Regions from separate parts of the Pseudoalteromonas sp. ASV78 genome, predicted to be linked through region 1. Evidence: predicted binding sites of a transcription regulator. Region 1 holds the regulator's gene; the other holds the start of a gene.

Region 1 (4,069 bases):
TAATGCCTTTGCAATCACAAAGCAGTAATGCAAACACGGTGACTATATTAAATCGTCGTTTTGTTGGCTCGCATTTTGTGTATAAGGTCATCATTGATGGGCAAGAAATTGATGTTGCTGCTCAGTTGGGTCAATCATTTTTAGTCAATGATGATGTAACTATAAGAATAACACCGCACACGGTTAACTTTTTCGCTGAATAACTACATTCGCGTTCTGCCGTGTAGGACATTTGAGTTAAGGAAATACCATGGCGCAAGCGCAGTCAGGGATTTGTGCTGAAGCAAACTTGCACGGTTTACATTTATTTTTTAATGTACTTGATGGCCACGATGAGTCATTACGCAAAAAATTAAAATATGTGAGTGCTATTCAAGATGAGTTTTCAGATCAGTTTTCTGAATCTATGCTCTCTAGTGTGGTTGCTGTCGGCGCACAGTATTGGCCACATATTTTGCCAGAGTTTCTGCCGAGTCAATTACAGAGTTTTCCTAACATTACCCATAGCGATCATGTTATGGGCGCGCAGCCGTTTGATTTGTTTGTGCAAATTCGTTCCGACAGAGAAGATGTGAATCATCTGTTTGCATTGCAAGTACTGAAATTATTCTCCCCTGATGTTGAACTCGTTGAGCAGGTAAGAAACTTTCGTTTTCTCGATGGCCGCGATTTTAATGGTTTTATCCTCGGTGGCGATACTCCGCACGGCCGCCAAAAACGTCTCACTGCGTTAATTAATAAGCCTAATCACTTTGAAGATCAGGGCAGTTATGTGCATATACAACGTTATAAACATGACCTGAGTGTATGGCAAAATCTACCATTGAGCGAACAAGAACAAATAATGGGCCGTACGCGCTTAGATAACAATTTAATAGTCCCCGCGCTGGAAAATAGCCATGCAGTTCGCACCGAGCTTAAAAATGAGCAGGGTCAACCACTGCAATTAAATCAAAACATGCCTTATGGTGATGTCTATGAGCAGGGAATATTAGCGATCAGTTATGCGGCGCTAGGTAATGCATTTGAGCAAATGCTATTGAGTCGCTTGGGGCAGGGCGATTGCTATGACCATTGGCTGGATTTTACTCAAGCCGATATGGGCTCTGCATTTTTCGCCCCATCAATTAGCTTTTTAAAGCAGTTGTAACGGTTTGAATTGGTAGATTTATACCGTATCAAATAAAATACGCACGCGTTCGAGGGTTACGTCAATCTCGGAAATTTTTGCAGGGGCGATAAAAATCGTATCGTCTCCAGCGATAGTGCCAAGCACACCATCCGCTTTACCTAATGAATCTAATAAACGGGCGATCAGCTGTGCAGCGCCTGGGCTGGTGCGAATGATGATCATCATTTCGTTGTGCATAATATCAATCACTAACTGACGTAACGGGCTTTTTGCCGTAGGTACGCCCATTTCAGCAGGTAAACAATAGACCATTTCTTGTTTGGCATTACGAGTGCGTACCGCGCCAAACTTGCTTAACATCCGCGACACTTTACTTTGACTGATATTATCAAAGCCTTGCTCTTTTAGGGCGTCAACAATTTCACCTTGTGAACCAAAGTTTTCTTCTTTTAAAAGTGCTTTAAAGGCCTTTACTAATGCTTCTTGTTTATCTTGATGTTGCATATTATAGGTTCTTATTCATAAGTGATGCGCTAATTGTACACAATGTTGCATACTTATGCAGTAGTTGTTTGCTTTTGCGCTGGGTTTTAGTGCTGTAAACCTGCAAGTTTACAACTATGGTCTAAATTATACGTGAAATAAGCAGGATAAATTTGTCTTTAGGCGTTAATTTCATTATCTTAGTGCCACAAATATTTTCTACCTTAAATTACGGAGAATTCCAATGAAAGTTGCTGTATTAGGTGCTGCTGGCGGTATCGGCCAAGCGTTGTCTTTATTATTAAAAACAGGCTTACCAGCTGGTTCTGAATTATCACTTTATGATGTTGCTCCAGTTGTTCCTGGTGTTGCTGTTGATCTTTCTCACATCCCAACTGACGTTAAAGTTGCAGGTTTTGGTGCTGATGCATTAGATCAAGCGTTAACTGGTTGTGATATCGTGCTTATCCCTGCTGGCATGCCACGTAAGCCTGGTATGGACCGCGCTGATTTATTCAATGTAAATGCTGGTATTATTAAAACATTAGCAGAAGGCATTGTTGCTAACTGTCCTAAAGCACTCGTGGGTATTATCACTAACCCAGTAAATGGTACTGTGCCAATTGTTGCTGAAGTATTCAAAAAAGCGGGTACTTACGATGCTAAACGTGTTTTCGGTATCACCACTCTTGATGTGATCCGTTCTGAAGCATTTGTAGCTGAGCTTAAAGGTGTTGATGTTGCAACTGTGAAAGTACCAGTAATTGGTGGTCACTCAGGTACAACGATTCTTCCGCTTCTTTCTCAAGTTGAAGGTGTTACTTTCACTGCTGATGAAGTTGCTGCACTTACTCCTCGTATCCAAAATGCTGGTACTGAAGTAGTTAACGCTAAAGCGGGCGGTGGTTCTGCAACATTATCAATGGGTGCTGCTGCTGCTCGTTTTTGTATGTCTTTAGTTAAAGGCTTACAAGGTGAAGACGTAGTAGATTACGCATACGTTGCTGTTGAAAATGGCGATGCTGCATACTTTGCACACCCAGTACGTTTAGGTAAAAACGGCGTAGAAGAAATTCTTTCTTACGGCGAGTTAAGCGCATTTGAACAGCAAGCTAAAAACGACATGCTTGATACGCTGAAAAAAGACATCCAAGAAGGTGTTGATTTCATCAACGCTTAATTGCTAAGTCGATTGATACAAAAAAGCCTGCATTTGCAGGCTTTTTTATGCTCGAAGGATTTTTAATAGATTAGGTATTTATTAGTGATTACGATCAACGGCAATACGTGCCAAGCTAACGAGTGCCTCTTTATATGGCGATTCATCTAATACCGCCAAGCATGCAATGGCTTTATCAGCTTCTTCGTTGGCTTTATCCATTGTAAACTCAAGCGCTTTAGTTTCATTGAGTGCAGCTAAAATTGCATCTAAGTGATCCATACCGTTACTGTGTTCAATAGCATCACGGATCAGTTGCACTTGCTCTGCATTCCCGTGGCGCATTGCATAAAGTAATGGCAGGGTTGGTTTACCTTCAGCTAAGTCATCACCAATATTTTTACCTAATTGCTCTGCATCAGCATTGTAGTCAAGTACATCATCTACCAATTGAAAAGCGGTGCCTAAGTGCATACCGTACAAGTTAAGCGCTTTTAATGTTGCCTCGCCTTGATTTGTGATGATGGCGGCAAGACCGGTTGCAGCCTCAAACAGTTTTGCTGTTTTCGAGTAAATGACCTGCATATAACTATCTTCAGTGGTATCAGGGTCATTGCAGTTCATTAGCTGTAACACTTCACCTTCGGCAATCACATTGGTTGCATCGGCGAGTATTTGCATGACTTGCATTTTACCAATACCGACCATCAGCTGAAATGAGCGAGTATAAATAAAGTCACCAACCAGTACGCTGGCAGCATTACCAAACTCAGCATTTGCTGTAGGTGTACCGCGGCGTAAATTTGATTCATCGACGACATCATCATGCAATAATGTGGCAGTGTGAATAAATTCAACAATAGTTGCTAAAGTGACATGATCTTTGCCTTCATAGCCAAGCGCCTTAGCCGCTAAAATAGCCAACATAGGGCGAACACGCTTGCCGCCGCTGTTAACTATATATAAGCCGAGCTGATTGACAAGTGCTACATCAGAGCGCATTTGTGCGTAAATTAGTTGATTGACGTCATTCATATCGTTTTCGATTAACGCCTGGATAGCTTTTATATCCATTGATCTCCGAGCCAATTTTAATGGGTATACGGGGCTGATTGTACAACAAAAAACAGCTTTGCTCGACAGTTTGTGACGATTCGCCGAAAAAACACGGTTAAGCAGCTTAATTTAACCTTAATTAGCAAAGATAACTTTTTAATTTAAGAAATTAACGCCAATTCAACATGATTGTTTTTTATTCTTAGGGGCCGTTTATTCGTGGTGTAATTTATTTGTCA
Region 2 (4,069 bases), 1.6 Mb from region 1:
CGTAAGTGCTGGGCAGCAAGAAGGCTGGTCTTAACTTTGACCTCCATCCCACCCAAAATTACTCCTTCTGCAATTAAAGTATTGATCTGATTTGTGTCAAGTTGATGTAACGGCTGTTTATTTGCATCAAGTACGGCTTCTACATCGGTCATAAAAATAATTTCTGCATCGAGCTCTTTAGCAATCGCCGCCGCCGCTTCATCTGCATTCACGTTATACCAAAGACCATCGTCACCAAAACCGATTGAACTAACTAAAGGTAGACGCCCAAGTTTTAATAACTCTGGTATCACACTTTGCACGCCACCGTTACACTGACCAACTTGACCAAGTGCTTTGAGCTTTTGCGACGTAATAATGCCGGCTTCATATAAACTAAGACCAACAGGTTTATGGCCTGCCACGATTGCCTGGCTCATTAATTGTTTGTTTGCACAACCAGCCAATGCACCAACGATGTACGGCATCTGCTCTTTTGGGCTAATACGTAAGCCCTGATGTTTCGCGCTGGCAAAACCCGCTTCTTTTAGCCAGCTATCAACTAACGCCCCACCACCGTGTACAATCACAAACTGTGCTTGAGTTTGTGAAGCTAGCACTTCAAATAACGCTTTTGCCGCGTCTTCTGTGTTGAGTACTGCACCACCGAGTTTGATGACCCATGTTTGCATTACTGTTACCCTTTTAAACCTGTGCTATGAGGTAAATCCATAGCTAAATTAATACATTGCAGTGCTTGGCCTGCAGCACCTTTTAATAAGTTATCAATCGCTGCCATCACAATCAGTTGGCTACCTTGTTGTTGCCAAGCAATGTCCACAAACGGCTGCTTAGCCACCCCTTTAATTGAAGGTATTTTATTACCAAGCAATCTGATCAACGGCTCATCGGCAAGTACTTGATAAGCTTGCGTGACTTGCTCTGGAGTAACATCGGCTTTTAATTGCACATAAATAGTTTCTAAAATGCCACGAGGGAAATTGCCTAAATGTGGCGTGAATAACACTTTATGGCCTAAGTGCTGTTCAATCTCAGGGCTATGTCTGTGGTTAAATAACCCGTATGGTGCAAGCGATACTTCACAAAAATGCGTGCCTACACTGGCTTTACGCCCGGCACCGGTTACTCCCGATACCGCATTAATAATCACTGGCTGATCAGCCAATAAACCGGCTTGCTGCAATGGCTTTAACGCATTTAATGCCGCAGTTGGGTAACAACCCGCTACGGCAACTAATTGTGCTTTAGCGATTGCGTCACTATTCCATTCAGCCAAGCCATAGGCAGCTTGTTTAAGTAGTTCAGTATGTTGATGCTCAAAACCATAATAAGTTTGATAATCTTCATTACTGCTTAAGCGGTAGCCACCTGATAAATCAAAAACCTTTTTACCCATCTTCAAAAAACGTGGCGCTAAATCAACACTCACTTTATGATCAGTACATAAACACACAAAATCAGCTGAGCTTTCGATATCGCTATATGCGCTTTCGCTCAGCGGTAATAAAGGAAAATCAAGTAAACCAACATGCTCAGGATACAAGTCACTTAATAACTTACCTTTATCTAAACTTTGCTCAGATACATAACACGCTACTAAGGTTAATTGTGGATGTTTTACGACTAAACTTGCTAATTCTGCGCCGCTATAACCACTTGCGCCAATAATCACTACTTTCATTCGTTACTCTTTTTGGGTTTTACTACTATATTTACATTCAAATCGGGTTAGACAGTGCATAAACACACTGTTTTGGGAATGAAACTGGATTATCGTCGTTTTATATTCATTGCGTCGCTTTAATATATTTATGCTTAAAAAGTGAATTGATATTCATCATAAATACTTTTATATTGTTATGCAATTAGATTGAATAATTATTTTGGATTTTTTTATGCCTTTACCGTCTTTTTTGTCCATGTATCAGCAGTTGATTGCCGCCCCTTCCATTAGTGCTATGGATGAATCGTTAGCCATGAGTAATAAAGGCGTCATTGAGCTACTTGCCAATTGGTGTAGCAGCTTAGGTTTTGAATGCGAAATTACAGAGTTATCAGGCCCTAAAGGTCGCTTTAATTTGCTCGCCAAACGCGGCCAAGGCGATGGCGGTTTAATGCTTGCCGGTCACACCGATACGGTTCCTTTTGATGATAGTCGCTGGAATTATGATCCGTTTAAATTAAGCGAATATGACAATAAACTATATGGTTTAGGCAGTATCGATATGAAAGGCTTTTTTGCTTTTGTACTGCAAGCAATTAGTGAACTCGATGAAACCACACAAACTCAACCAATTTTAATTTTAGCCACCGCCGATGAAGAAACGACTATGGCTGGTGCGCAGCAAATTTGTCAGCACAAAAATTTAAAACCTGCGCGTTGCATTATTGGTGAACCTACTGATATGACACCGGTATTTACTCACAAAGGTCATATGAGTACGGCTATTCGCGTAGTCGGTCGCTCAGGTCATAGCTCTGATCCTGAACGTGGTTTAAACGCCATTGAAGTGATGCATAAAGTAATTGCAAAATTGTTACTTTTAAAAGACGAATTAAAGAATAAATATTCAGTAGAGCACTTTGTTATTCCCTACCCAACATTGAATCTAGGACATATTCATGGTGGTGATAACGCCAATCGTATTTGTGGCTGCTGTGAAATGCATATTGATATGCGCCCATTACCAGGTTTAAGTGTGCAAGAACTGCAAATGATGTTGTTAAAAATAGCGGCAGAAATAAATAACCAATACCCAGATGCAGTGAGTGTGATGGATATGCACGAGCCTATTCCAGCCTTTACCGGCAGTACCGACACGGCATTAGTACAATTAGCAGAAAAAATATCGGGGGAGCAAGCCGTTGCAGTAAATTACTGCACCGAAGCGCCGTTTATTCAGCAACTTGGCTGCGAGACTATCGTAATGGGGCCGGGCTCTATTAACCAAGCCCACCAACCTGATGAGTTTTTAGCGATGGAAAAAATAAAACCGTCGCAACATATTATTAGTGAAATGATTAAAGCGAGTTGCTTTATTTAAAATCAAAAGTTTAGTGGTATTAGCAATACCACTGATTTACTAATTCATATATTTAGATAAGAACTTTTTAAACACAGGATCTGTTTTCGCTAGCGCCTTTTGCTCTGCAAGTATTTCTTGAAGAATATGCTCAGAAGTAAGTGGGTTCGCAAGCACGACTCTGAAGACCACCGTTGGCTGGTGATCATACTGAGCTGGCGTCAATCGCGTACGCGACACAAATGAACGCCCGGCTTCACGTTGGCGCTTTTGCATACTGGCGGTAAAACGGTTTAGCGAAGCAAATATGTCCAAACGGGTTTGCTCATCAGCTTCGGCTATTTTTTGCTTAATTTGTTTTGGTACATAACGGTATGTAAGCAAGCATAATTCAGGCTCTGAGATCAATTCAAAATCATCATCTGCTTTCACTAAATCAGCAAAATAACGGGCCTTTTCAATACCTTTATCAATCAGTATTTCATAGCCTTTACGGCCAATAACGCGTAAGCAAGCATGCACTAACATCGCCATACCAGGGCGGCTACCTTCAAGCGTATGACTACCTAAATCTTTTGAGCCTTTACGTAATATATACTCAGCGTGATGCTCAATTGCATCTGTCGCAGCGGGGTCTTTAAATAACACCAGCCCTGCTCCCATCGGCACATACATTTGCTTATGTGCATCAATGGTGATTGAGTCTGCTCGCTCTACACCTTTGAGTAAAGGGCGGTAAGTATCAGAAAGCAGCGTTGCACCACCCCAGGCAGCATCGACATGAAAATGACAATTAAGCTCTACACTCAACTCGGCCAAAGCATCAAGTGGATCAATATTACCCGTTTCAGTAGTACCTGCTACACCAACAATGGCCATTACTTTTATGCCTTGCGCTTCAAGCTCGTGAGCCTTGGCGCGCATTGCAGCAACATCAACCTTATTGTTATCAGCAGTTTTAATGGCAATAAAGTTATCGCGGCCAATGCCTAATAGATCGGCCGCTTTGCCTAAAGAATAATGGCCGCGCTCTGATACTAAAACAG

What was found. The regulator ArgR, encoded in region 1, controls arginine synthesis, uptake and breakdown. The targets are predictions, from matches to a motif close to ANTGAATANNTATTCANT.
Region 2: the regulator ArgR is predicted to act here: its motif matches at 1,822-1,839, upstream of argC (N-acetyl-gamma-glutamyl-phosphate reductase).

The regions. Positions count from the first base shown of each region.
Region 1 covers NZ_JBLOPA010000001.1:2,153,564-2,157,632, reverse strand. Annotated here, with positions in the region: gene ACMVDV_RS09770 (ABC transporter ATP-binding protein) at 1-203, shown strand, start outside; gene ACMVDV_RS09765 (Dyp-type peroxidase) at 251-1,150, shown strand; gene argR (transcriptional regulator ArgR) at 1,169-1,636, opposite strand; gene mdh (malate dehydrogenase) at 1,860-2,795, shown strand; gene ispB (octaprenyl diphosphate synthase) at 2,877-3,848, opposite strand.
Region 2 covers NZ_JBLOPA010000001.1:3,754,054-3,758,122, reverse strand. Annotated here, with positions in the region: gene argB (acetylglutamate kinase) at 1-671, opposite strand, end outside; gene argC (N-acetyl-gamma-glutamyl-phosphate reductase) at 677-1,681, opposite strand; gene argE (acetylornithine deacetylase) at 1,896-3,044, shown strand; gene panP (pyridoxal-dependent aspartate 1-decarboxylase PanP) at 3,084-4,069, opposite strand, start outside.